Regions from separate parts of the Streptomyces sp. NPDC020801 genome, predicted to be linked through region 1. Evidence: riboswitches for the same ligand, from Rfam matches in the RefSeq annotation. Region 1 holds a riboswitch; each other region holds the start of a gene.
The links. Region 1 has a riboswitch for thiamine pyrophosphate ahead of ACH4UM_RS24460 (thiamine ABC transporter substrate binding subunit). Riboswitches for the same ligand answer to the same signal wherever they lie in the genome.
Positions count from the first base shown of each region.

Region 2: another riboswitch for thiamine pyrophosphate. It lies ahead of thiC (phosphomethylpyrimidine synthase ThiC); the one in region 1 lies ahead of ACH4UM_RS24460 (thiamine ABC transporter substrate binding subunit).
Region 3: another riboswitch for thiamine pyrophosphate. It lies ahead of thiO (glycine oxidase ThiO); the one in region 1 lies ahead of ACH4UM_RS24460 (thiamine ABC transporter substrate binding subunit).

Region 1 covers NZ_JBIRST010000012.1:55,062-58,951, reverse strand. Annotated here, with positions in the region: gene rlmN (23S rRNA (adenine(2503)-C(2))-methyltransferase RlmN) at 255-1,361, shown strand; TPP riboswitch at 1,396-1,503, shown strand; gene ACH4UM_RS24460 (thiamine ABC transporter substrate binding subunit) at 1,589-2,704, shown strand; gene ACH4UM_RS24455 (ABC transporter permease) at 2,752-3,890, shown strand, end outside.
Region 2 covers NZ_JBIRST010000006.1:154,778-158,667, reverse strand. Annotated here, with positions in the region: gene ACH4UM_RS14835 (YibE/F family protein) at 1-1,119, opposite strand, end outside; TPP riboswitch at 1,191-1,368, shown strand; gene thiC (phosphomethylpyrimidine synthase ThiC) at 1,361-3,166, shown strand; gene ACH4UM_RS14825 (hypothetical protein) at 3,391-3,890, opposite strand, start outside.
Region 3 covers NZ_JBIRST010000003.1:478,724-482,613, reverse strand. Annotated here, with positions in the region: gene ACH4UM_RS09570 (thiazole synthase) at 1-477, opposite strand, end outside; gene thiS (sulfur carrier protein ThiS) at 481-693, opposite strand; gene thiO (glycine oxidase ThiO) at 690-1,904, opposite strand; TPP riboswitch at 1,902-2,013, opposite strand; gene ACH4UM_RS09555 (hypothetical protein) at 2,067-2,417, shown strand; gene ACH4UM_RS09550 (NAD(P)/FAD-dependent oxidoreductase) at 2,450-3,679, shown strand; gene ACH4UM_RS09545 (Rv2175c family DNA-binding protein) at 3,737-3,890, shown strand, end outside.

The DNA.
Region 1 (3,890 bases):
GGCCCCCTCAGGGAACGGCCTGTTCCCACCACACGGCAACGGCCTGATTGGCCCCTCATTGGGTCGATTATCCCAACATGCTCCCCTTCGTGGCTCGACAGCCCTGCGGATGCACGCCGACCACGGATGGGCCGGCGACCGCGGATGCACGCCGACCACGGCTGCCCGGCGACCACGGCTGCCCGGCGACCGCGGCCGGAGGCGACCGCGGGCCGGGAATGATCAGACCGCGCGTCTGCGACACTGGTAGCACCATGCCCAAGCCCGGAGAACTCACTTTCGTCGCCCCGCGCGGAGCCAAGAAGCCGCCGCGGCATCTTGCCGATCTCTCGCCTGCCGAGCGCAAGGAGGCGGTCGCCGCGATCGGGGAGAAGCCGTTTCGTGCCAAGCAGCTCTCGCAGCACTACTTCGCGCGGTACGCGCACGACCCGGAGCAGTGGACCGACATCCCCGCCGGATCGCGCGCCAGGCTGCGCGAGGCCCTGCTGCCGGAGCTGATGACGGTCGTCCGGCATCTGTCGACCGACCAGGGCACCACGCGCAAGACGCTGTGGCGGCTGTTCGACGGCACGCTCGTCGAGTCGGTGCTGATGCGCTACCCGGACCGGGTGACCATGTGCATCAGCTCGCAAGCGGGCTGTGGCATGAACTGCCCGTTCTGCGCCACCGGGCAGGCCGGCCTCGACCGGAACCTGTCGACCGCCGAGATCGTGCACCAGATCGTGGACGGGATGCGGGCGCTGCGCGACGGCGAGGTCCCGGGTGGTCCGGCCCGGCTGTCCAACATCGTGTTCATGGGCATGGGCGAACCGCTCGCCAACTACAACCGGGTCGTCGGTGCCGTCCGCGCCCTGACCGACCCCGAGCCGGACGGGCTCGGGCTGTCCCAGCGCGGGATCACCGTCTCGACGGTGGGTCTGGTCCCGGCGATCCACCGGCTCGCCGACGAGGGCCTCAAGTGCCGGCTCGCCATCTCCCTGCACGCGCCGGACGACGAGCTGCGCGACACCCTCGTACCGGTCAACACGCGGTGGAAGGTACGGGAGGTCCTGGACGCCGGGTTCGAGTACACCGTGAAGTCGGGGCGCCGGCTGTCCATCGAGTACGCGCTGATCCGGGACATCAACGACCAGGCCTGGCGCGGCGACCGGCTCGGCCGGCTGCTCAAGGGCAGGCCCGTGCATGTCAACCTGATCCCGCTCAACCCGACGCCCGGCTCCAAGTGGACCGCCTCCCGGCCCGAGGACGAGAAGGCGTTCGTCGAGGCGATCGCCGCCCACGGGGTGCCGGTGACCGTCCGGGACACCCGCGGGCAGGAGATCGACGGTGCGTGCGGACAGCTGGCTGCCACCGAGCGATAGCCGGGCGGTAGTCTGATCCCGTCAGTACATCCACATATTCCGACAGGGGAGCGCCACAGCGCTGAGAGTGCGGCAACCGGGCCGCAGACCCTCTGAACCTCGCCCAGGTCATTCTGGGTAGGAAGTTCGGTCATCACTCGAGCTGTTGCGCCCTGCCCGGGCATCCCGCGCGGATGATCCCGGGCAGGGCCGCGTCTCTTCCTGGTCAACCCCAGGAGGAAAATCCAGTGCACACCAAGACGTTCGTCGCCGCGGCGGTCGGACTTGGCCTGGTCACGCTGTCCGCGTGCGGGTCGTCGGGCGGAGGCGGGAGCGACTCGCCGTCCGCCGGCCCCAGGACGGTGACCCTCGTCAGCCACGACTCGTGGGCCGCCTCCAAGAGCGTCATCTCGGCCTTCGAGAAGAGTTCCGGCTACACCGTCAAGGTCCTCGAGGACGGCGACGCGGGCCAGGCCGTCAACAAGGCCGTCCTCACCAAGGACAACCCGCAGGGCGACGTCTTCTTCGGCGTCGACAACACGCTGCTGTCCCGGGCCCTGGACAACGGGCTGTTCCAGCCGTACGAGGCCAAGGGCCTCGGCCAGGTCGGGTCCGCCTACCAACTCGACAAGGACAAGCACCGGGTCACGCCGGTCGACTACGGCGACATCTGCGTCAACTACGACAAGAAGTACTTCGCCGACCACGGGCTCACCCCGCCGGCCTCCTTCGACGACCTGGTCAAGCCGCAGTACAAGAACCTCCTCGTCACCGAGAACGCCGCCACCTCCTCGCCCGGCCTCGGCTTCCTGCTCGGCACCGCCGCGAAGTACGGCGATGGGGGTACCTCCCGGGGCGGAGCCGCTGGGGGAGGCTGGCAGGGCTACTGGAAGAAGCTCAAGGACAACGGCGTCAAGGTGGTCGACGGCTGGGAGCAGGCCTACAACCAGGAGTTCTCCGGCTCCGCCGGCGGCAGGAAGGCCAAGGGCGACCGGCCCCTCGTCGTCTCGTACGCCTCCTCGCCGCCCGCCGAGGTCATCTACGCCGAGCCGCAGCCGAAGACCGCGCCGACCGGGGTCGCGGGCGGCACCTGCTTCCGCCAGATCGAGTTCGCCGGGCTGCTCCGCAACGCGAAGAACACCAAGGGCGGCAAGGCGTTCATCGACTTCCTGATCTCCAAGCGGTTCCAGGAGGACATGCCGCTCAACATGTTCGTCTACCCGGTGGTCACGGGCGCCGCGGTGCCCGCCGAGTTCACCAAGTACGGCCCGCCGGCCCAGAACTCCGAGACCATGGCGCCCGGCAAGATCGCCGCCAGCCGTGACCAGTGGGTCAAGTCGTGGACCTCACTCGTACTGAAGTAGTACGCCGGCCCCATAGCCGCACGGGGAACGCGGCGAGGCTCGGCCTGATGGCCGTGCCCGTCGCGTTCTTCGCGGTCTTCTTCGCCTACCCCGTGGCCGCGATCGTCCGGCGCGGTCTGAAGGCGGGCGGGACCTGGCAGTTCGGCCGGATCGCGGAGGTCGTCGCCCAGCCCGACATCCGGCACGTGCTGTGGTTCACCACCTGGCAGGCGCTCGCCTCCACCGCGCTCACGCTGCTGATCGCCCTGCCCGCCGCCTACGTCTTCGCCCGCTTCGACTTCCCCGGCCGGCAGGTCCTGCGGGCGGTCGTCACCGTGCCGTTCGTGCTGCCCACGGTCGTGGTCGGTACCGCGTTCCTCGCCCTCGTCGGCCGCGGCGGCCTTCTCGACGAGCTGTGGGGCCTGCGGCTGGACACCACGGTGTGGGCCATCCTCCTCGCCCATGTCTTCTTCAACTACGCGGTCGTCGTACGCACCGTCGGCGGGCTGTGGGCACAGCTCGACCCGCGGCAGGAGGAGGCCGCGCGGATGCTCGGCGCCTCGCCGCTGACTGCCTGGCGCAGGGTCACCCTGCCCGCCCTCGCCCCCGCGGTCGCCGCCGCCGCGCTCATGGTCTTCCTGTTCACCTTCACCTCCTTCGGCGTGGTGCAGATCCTCGGCGGCCCCACCTTCTCCACCCTGGAGGTGGAGATCTACCGGCAGACGTCCGAGATCTTCGACCTGTCCACCGCCGCCGTCCTGACGATCGTCCAGTTCCTGGCGGTGGGCGTGATCCTCGCCGTGCACGCCTGGACCGTACGGCGCCGGGAGGCCGCGCTGAGGCTGGTCGACGCCTCCGCCACCGCCCGCCGTCCGCGCGGCGCGGGGCAGTGGGCGCTGCTGGCCGGTGTTCTCGCGACCGTCGCCGTACTCCTCCTGCTGCCGCTCGCCGTGCTGGTGCAGCGGTCGCTCACCGCGCCCGGCTTCGGCTACTACCGGGCGCTGACCGACGCGGACGGCGGCACCTTCCTGGTGGCGCCGATCCAGGCGATCGGCACCTCCCTGTCCTACGCCGCCGCCGCCACCGCCATCGCCGTGGCGATCGGCGCCCTGGCCGCCGCCGCGCTCACCCGGCGGGACGCGGGCCGGATCGTACGCGGCTTCGACGCGTTGCTGATGCTGCCGCTCGGGGTGTCGGCGGTGACGGT
Region 2 (3,890 bases), on a different contig from region 1:
GACACCCAGCGAGCCGATGATGACTCCGGCGAGCAGCAGACCACTCATGTCGATCGACGGATACAGGCCATGGATCAGGCCGGTGCTGTCATCGGTGTTGCCGGTCAGCGCGGCCCACTCGATGAACAGCGAGCCCAGAACGCCGATCAGCACCAGTGAGATGAGCGTGCCGAGCACCGCCACGGATGTGCGGGCGGACAGGCCATGACACATGTACAGGGCGATCAGCATGATGGCGCTCGAGCCCACCACCGCCACTACCAGTGGGTTCGAGCCCTGCAGGATCGCGGGCAGGACGAAGAGGTCCAGCACCAGGAAGCTGATGGCCAACGCGATCAGAGCCATGACGCCGCGCATCCGCCCGACGACCACGACGGCGAGTGCGAAGATGCCGGCCAGCAGCGCCACCGGGAAACGCCGGTTGACGTCGGTGACCGAGTACTGCAGATCCTTGGGGGCGGAGGGCTCGTAGGCGACCACGACCTTCTCGCCCTGGTGCAACTGCCTTGACTGGTCCGGCTGCACGATCTCGGTGAACGTACGGCCCTTGCCCTTGCCGGTGTCCACCCGGATCGTGGCCTTCTTGCAGCTGCCCGAAGCCTTCGCCTGCGCGGAGGAGCCCTCGGCGGTGGAGGTGTCGCCGATGGGCGTGCCTCCCGAGGCGTTCACCGACTTGCAGCTCACCTGGACCACCTTGGCGACCGTGGCCTGCTGCGTCTGCCGGTCGAAGCCCACACCGGTGCGCTCGCGCGAGGGGGCGCCGCCGGGCCACAGTACGGCCAGGCCGACCAGCACAACCGCGGCGAACGGGATCAGGATCGCCGCGATGACCTTGCGGAGGTGCTTGGAGACGGGGGTGGCGGGCCCGTGGCCATGGCTGTGCGAGTGTCCGTGACCGCCCCCGGCCCCCGGTGCGTGCCCGTGCGCGAGCCCGTCTCCAGTCCCCGGTCCGTGCCCGTGCGGGTGCGCGGGCACGGCATCGGTCTCGGGGCCGTGCCCGCCCTCCGGGCCGTAGCCGTGCTCTCGACCGTATGCCTGGCCCTGCCCTTCGCCGTGCCAGGAGCCTTGTCCGTGGCGCGGGTCGGGAGGTGGATGGGGGAACTGCTGGGTCGTGCTCACCGCCAGATCATCGCAACAACGGCAGAGGCCCACTGTTCACCGCGCCACAAATGACGCTAGCGTGGAGACACCTTTGCACACGCGGGAGCTCGGAGCACCGGGCTGAGAGGGCGCTGACCTCCGTCTTTGCGATGTTTCACGTGGAACGAGTGGTGTCTCACATGAAACGCCGACAGACGGGAACCGCTGCGTCGACCGCCGAACCTGTTACCGGGTAATGCCGGCGTAGGGAGTAGGTCTCATGACCAACAAGGACGCACGCACGCCTGCCTCCACGCAGATCTCCAGCGACGGGGAGCACACCGCTCCCAGCGGGGAGGCCGGGAAGTCCATCGGCTGGCACAAGGCGTACGTCGAGGGTTCACGCCCCGATCTGCGCGTGCCGGTCCGTCAGGTGCACCTCACCAACGGGCAGTCGGTCACGCTGTACGACACATCGGGCCCGTACACCGATCCACTCGTCGACACCGATGTCCGCAGGGGCCTGTCGCCGCTGCGGGAGAACTGGATCATCTCCCGTGGCGACACCGGGGAGTACGCGGGCCGTCCCGTGCGTCCCGAGGACGACGGCGTCAAGCACACCTCGCCGCGCGGGGGCCTGCGCAATCTCGACGCGGTCTTCCCGGGACGGCCGCGCCAGCCGCGCCGTGGCCGTGAGGGCCAGGCGGTGACCCAGCTGGCGTACGCACGCCGCGGCGAGATCACTCCGGAGATGGAGTTCGTGGCGATCCGGGAGAACGTTTCTCCCGAGGTCGTCCGTGAGGAGATCGCGGCGGGCCGCGCGGTGCTGCCCGCCAACGTCAACCATCCGGAGATCGAGCCGATGATCATCGGCAAGCGGTTCCTGGTGAAGGTCAACGCCAACATCGGCAACTCCGCGGTGACGTCATCCATCGAGGAGGAGGTCGAGAAGATGACCTGGGCGACCCGCTGGGGCGCCGACACGGTCATGGACCTGTCCACCGGTCGCAACATCCACACCACCCGCGAGTGGGTGCTGCGCAACTCCCCCGTGCCCATCGGCACGGTGCCGCTCTACCAGGCCCTGGAGAAGGTCGACGGCCGGGCCGAGGAGCTGACCTGGGAGATCTACAAGGACACGGTCATCGAGCAGGCCGAGCAGGGCGTGGACTACATGACCGTCCATGCCGGCGTGCGTCTGGCGTACGTGCCGTTGACCGCGAACCGCAAGACCGGCATCGTCTCGCGCGGCGGCTCGATCATGGCGGCCTGGTGCCTCGCGCACCACAGGGAGTCGTTCCTCTACGAGAACTTCGAGGAGCTCTGCGAGATCCTCGCCGCCTACGACGTCACGTACTCCCTCGGCGACGGCCTCAGGCCCGGCTCCATCGCGGACGCCAACGACGAGGCGCAGTTCGCGGAGTTGCGCACGCTCGGGGAACTCAACGCGATCGCCAAGCGTTTCAACGTACAGACCATGATCGAGGGCCCGGGACACGTCCCGATGCACAAGATCAAGGAGAACATCGACCTTCAGCAGGAGATCTGCGATGAAGCTCCGTTCTATACGCTCGGCCCGCTGACGACGGACGTCGCGCCGGCGTACGACCACATCACCTCCGGCATCGGTGCCGCGATGATCGCCTGGTGGGGCACGGCGATGCTCTGCTACGTCACGCCCAAGGAGCACCTGGGCCTGCCCAACCGGGACGACGTCAAGACCGGCGTCATCACCTACAAGATCGCAGCCCATGCGGCCGACCTCGCCAAGGGGCACCCTGGTGCCCAGGACTGGGACGACGCGCTGTCCGACGCCCGCTTCGAGTTCCGGTGGGAGGACCAGTTCAACCTCGCCCTCGACCCGGACACGGCACGGGAGTTCCACGACGAGACGCTTCCGGCGGAACCCGCCAAGACCGCCCACTTCTGCTCGATGTGCGGGCCGAAGTTCTGTTCGATGAAGATCTCGCAGGACATCCGGCGTGAGCACGGCACCACACAGACCGAGGTCGAGGAGGGCATGGCGCAGAAGTCGAAGGAGTTCGCCGCCGCGGGCAACCGGGTGTACCTGCCGATCGCGGACTGACTCTTGCCCGGCCATCCGGCCATCCGGCGCTCCGTGAGGTCCGCGCCCGCTTCCCGGACGGTCCCGGGGGCAGGCGAGCCTTCCGGGGTGGCGAGGCGGGACGGTGGGGCGGCGACCGGGCGGGACGCTCATGGCATGTGGGCGTCCCGGCGGCCCCGGCCGTCGTCCGCAGGGACGGGACGGGTGCCCCGGGTTGCGCGGCCCCTGCGGGCGCGGCGGGCGGCTCACTCCGGCTGGTGTTCCGGTCCTCCGAAGTCCGGGCTGGTGAAGTCCGGGCTGCTGTAGCTCGGGCGGCGGCTCGGGACTCCGTCGTCGGGGCTGCTGAACCCGGGCCGGTCGTACCCGAGTTGCGGCATGCGGCTGGTCGGTGCCGACGGGGCCCCGCGGTGGAGTGCGGCTGGGTCGGGGTCGGCGAGCGCCTCGCGCAGAAACGGCAGGATCCCGCGTTCGAGCAGGGCGTCGTGCCAGGCCTCCCGGGCGCGGGTGACCTCCTCGCCCAGTCCGCCGTACGGCCCGGCCTCGAGCGAGGGGCGGTTGCGCAGGGCGGTGAGCAGCAGTCCGACGGCGGCGGCGAGGATCGCGGCCGCGGTCACGGCGCCGAACACCCAGCCGGCAGTGATCATGGTCTGGGCGAACGCCGGGGCCGGGTCGAGCATCCTCAGGACGTAGCCGACGAGCAGGAAGAGGGCCGCGGCGATGCCGGCGAGGACGGGAGCGAGTACCG
Region 3 (3,890 bases), on a different contig from region 1:
GCCGATCGGCGAGCCCAGCGGCATGATCGCGGCGCAGCCGACGTCCTCGAGCCGGCGGGCCAGCACCGGGTCGTCGTTCGTGTACGGCAGCACCGTGAAACCGTCGTCGACCAGCGTCTCGGCCGCGTCCAGCAACTCGATCGGGTCCGGCAGCAGGGTGCGCTCGTCGGCGATGACCTCCAGCTTGACCAGGTCCGTGCCGAGCGCCTCACGTGCCAGCCGGGCCGTGAGGACGGCCTCACCGGCGGTGAAGCACCCGGCCGTGTTGGGCAGCACCCGGATGCCCAGCCTCTCCAGCACCGACAGCACGGAGCCGTGCACCGAGGGGTCCACCCGGCGCATCGCGACCGTGGTCAGCTCGGTGCCGGAGGCCGCCAGCGCCCGCTCCAGCACCTCCAGGCTGGGCGCGCCGCCCGTCCCCATGATCAGCCGGGACGAGAAGGACGTACCACCGAGGACGAAGGGATCGTCGGCCATGGGTCAGCCTCCTTGGACGGCGGTCAGCACTTCGACGCGGTCGCCCTCGGCCAGGGCCGTGGACGACCACCGCGTGCGCGGGACGACGGTCTCGTTGAGGGCGGCGGCCACCCCGGAGGGCGCCGCGGTCAGGGTCTGTACGACGGTGTCGAGGGCCGTGCCCGGCGCGATCCGGAGGGGCTCCCCGTTGACCGAGATGGTGACGGAGACGTTCATGCGGGCTGCTCCGTGCGTGCCGGGTGTGCCGTGTGTTCGGTGAGCTCCGTACGCTCCGTGAGTGCGGTGGCGGCACGGAAGCGCCGTGGGGTGAAGGGGCGGGCCTCCTCGGGCAGTTCGCCGGTGGTCAGCGCGTGCGCCATCGCGTCGCCGGTGACCGGTGTGAGCAGCACTCCGTTGCGGTAGTGCCCGGTTGCCAGCAGCAGCCCGTCCAGCTCGGTCGGGCCGAGCAGCGGCGCGTTGTCGGGGGAGCCGGGGCGCAGTCCCGCGCGGGTCTCCGTAAGCGGCAGCTCGGTGATCCCCGGGACCAGCTCGTGCGCGTCGCGCAGCAGTTCGTACACCCCGCCCGCGGTCACCGTCGTGTCCCAGCCCAGCTCCTCGCTGGTGGCCCCGACCACCAGCTCGCCGCTGAGCCGTGGCACCAGATAGACATGGCTGCCGCGCACCACGGCCCGCACGGTCCGGTTCAGGAACGGCGCGGACCGCCTGGGCACGGTCAGCCGCAGGACCTGGCCCTTCACCGGCCGCACCGGCGGCAGCACCTCGTCCGGCACACCCGTGAGCTGCCCGCTCAGACTTCCCGCCGCGAGCACCACCTGCCCCGCGCCCAGCTCGGTGCCGTCGCGCAGCACACAGCCCGCGGCCCGGTCGCGGGCCACGACGAGCGACTCGGCCCAGCCGCGGTGGAAGACCACCCCGGCCCGTTCACACGCGGCCACCAGCGCCCCGGCCAGCAGCCGGGGATCGATCTGGTCGTCCCCGTCGACCCGGAGCCCGCCGCGCACGCCCGGCGCGAGCATCGGCTCGAGGCGCCGGCAGTCCCGGCCGGACAGCCACTCGGAGTCCAGGCCCGACTGGCGGTGCAGCGCGTGCAGTTCGCGCAGATGGGCCCGGTCGTCGGCGTCCAGCGCCACGGCGAGCGTGCCGCATCTGCGGTAGCCGAGGTCGTGGCCGGTCAGCTCGGTCAGCTCGGCCGCGAAGTCCGGATAGCGGCGGGCCGAGGCCAGGTTCAGCCCGAGCAGGGTCTGCTCGCCGTAGTGCAGTTCGGTGACCGCGGCGAGCATCCCGGCCGCCACCTGCGCGGCCCCGCCGCCCGGCTCGGGGTCCGCCACGGCGGTGACGAACCCGCGCTGCGCCGCGCGCCAGGCCGTCACCAGCCCGATGATCCCGCCCCCGATGACCAGGACGTCTGACGTACGTGAAGACGACATGGGCGTCCAGCCCCTCCCTTCGCCGGCATGACCCGGATCAGGTTCGTACGGTCGGAGGCCGCCAGCCTCCCTCTCAGCCCGGTGCGTCCGGGCTCCCGCGAGTGCTTGTACGGTGGCCACCCTAGCCCGCAGAGCATCGAACCCGTAAGGGAGCCTCCCGCCATGCCCCGCTCGCTGGACGGACTCGTCCTGAGCCCCGTCGCCGACCAGGCCCCGGGCCAGGTGGGCACGCGCACCCGGTTCACGTACCACGAGAAGGACGGGGAGATCTGGGCCGAGTACGCGGGTGGCGACGTCGTACGGGGCCATCTGGTGGGTACCCGGGAAGGTGACCGCCTCGACTTCCGGTACGTCCAGCTGGGGCACGACGGGACGACGTCCTCCGGGCACTGCGTGTCGACGGTGGCCGAACTGTCCGACGGCAGGGTGCGGTTGGAGGAGACCTGGCAGTGGGAGTCGCGGCCGGGCAACGGAACGAGTGTTGTGGAGCAGGTCACCCCGCACGCCCCCTGACTGACGATTTGTCAGTTGACTATGGTGATCAGGTGAGCGACCAGACGCAGGAACAGGGCACGTCACAGCCGCGGCGCGTGGTCGTCGTGGGCGCGGGCATGGCCGGCGTGCAGACCGCGGTCGCCCTGCGCGAGCAGGGCTTCACCGGCACCGTGACACTGATCGGGGCCGAACCCCACCAGCCCTACGACCGGCCGCCGCTGTCCAAGGCCGTTCTGCTCGGCAAGGCCGAGGGCTCCGCCTTCGACGTCGACTTCGAGGCGCTCGGCCTCGAACTGCGGCTCGGCTGCGAGGCCCTGGCCGTGCGCACCGACACCCATGTGCTGGACACCCCCGCCGGGCCGGTGCCGTACGACGTCCTGGTCCTGGCCACCGGTGCAGAACCGATCCGGCTGCCCGGCACCGAGGGCGTCCCGGGCGTGCACCTGCTGCGCACCCTGGACGACGCCGAACGGCTGCGGCCGGTACTCGCCGGGCAGCACGACATCGTGGTCGTCGGGGCCGGGTGGATCGGCGCCGAGTTCGCCACCGCCGCGCGCGAGGCGGGCTGCGCGGTGACGGTCGTGGAGGCCGCGGACCGGCCGCTGGCGGGGGCGCTGCCGGCCGAGGTGGCCGCGCCGATGACCGCCTGGTACGCCGACAGCGGCATCGAGCTGCGCACGCACGCGCGCGTGGAGCGCGTCGAGCCCGGCGCGGTGGTGCTCGACGACGGCACGCGGCTGCCCGCGGGCGCCGTCGTGGTCGGCATCGGGGCGCGCCCCGCGACGGCCTGGCTGGCGGGCTCCGGCATCGACCTGGGCGAGCACGGCGACGTCCTGGCCGACGACCACCTGCGCACCTCGGCGGCGGACGTGTACGCGGTCGGCGACTGCGCCTCCTTCCCCTCGGGGAGGTACGGGGAGCGCCTGATGGTCCACCACTGGGACAACGCGCTCCAGGGTCCCCGCACCGTCGCCGCCAACGTCGTGGGTGAGGCGTCCGCGGTCTACGACCCGGTGCCGTACTTCTGGTCCGAGCAGTTCGGCCGCTTCGTGCAGTACGCCGGCCACCACCCGTCCGCCGACACCGCCGTCTGGCGCGGCGACCCCTCGGGGCCGGCGTGGACGGTCTGCTGGCTCCGCGAGGGCCGGCTGGTCGCCCTGCTGGCGGTCGGCCGGCCGCGTGACCTGGCGCAGGGCAGACGGCTGATCGAGGCCGGCACGCCGATGGCCGCGGAGCTGCTGGCGGACCCGGCGCGGCCGCTGAAGGCGGCGACGGCGTAGGCCCGGGTGGACGGGCCCGGCTTCCGAGTGTCAGTGGCAGATGGCAGGCTTGATGCCGTGACCGAGATTGAAGCAAAGATCGATGCTCTCGTCCCCGCCTGGCTCACCCTCCCCGACATCGCCGAACAGCTCGGCGTCGAGGTGACGCGTGTGCGGCAGCTGGTCAAGGAGGGCCAGCTCATCGCCGTACGTCGCGGTGAGAACCGCGCGC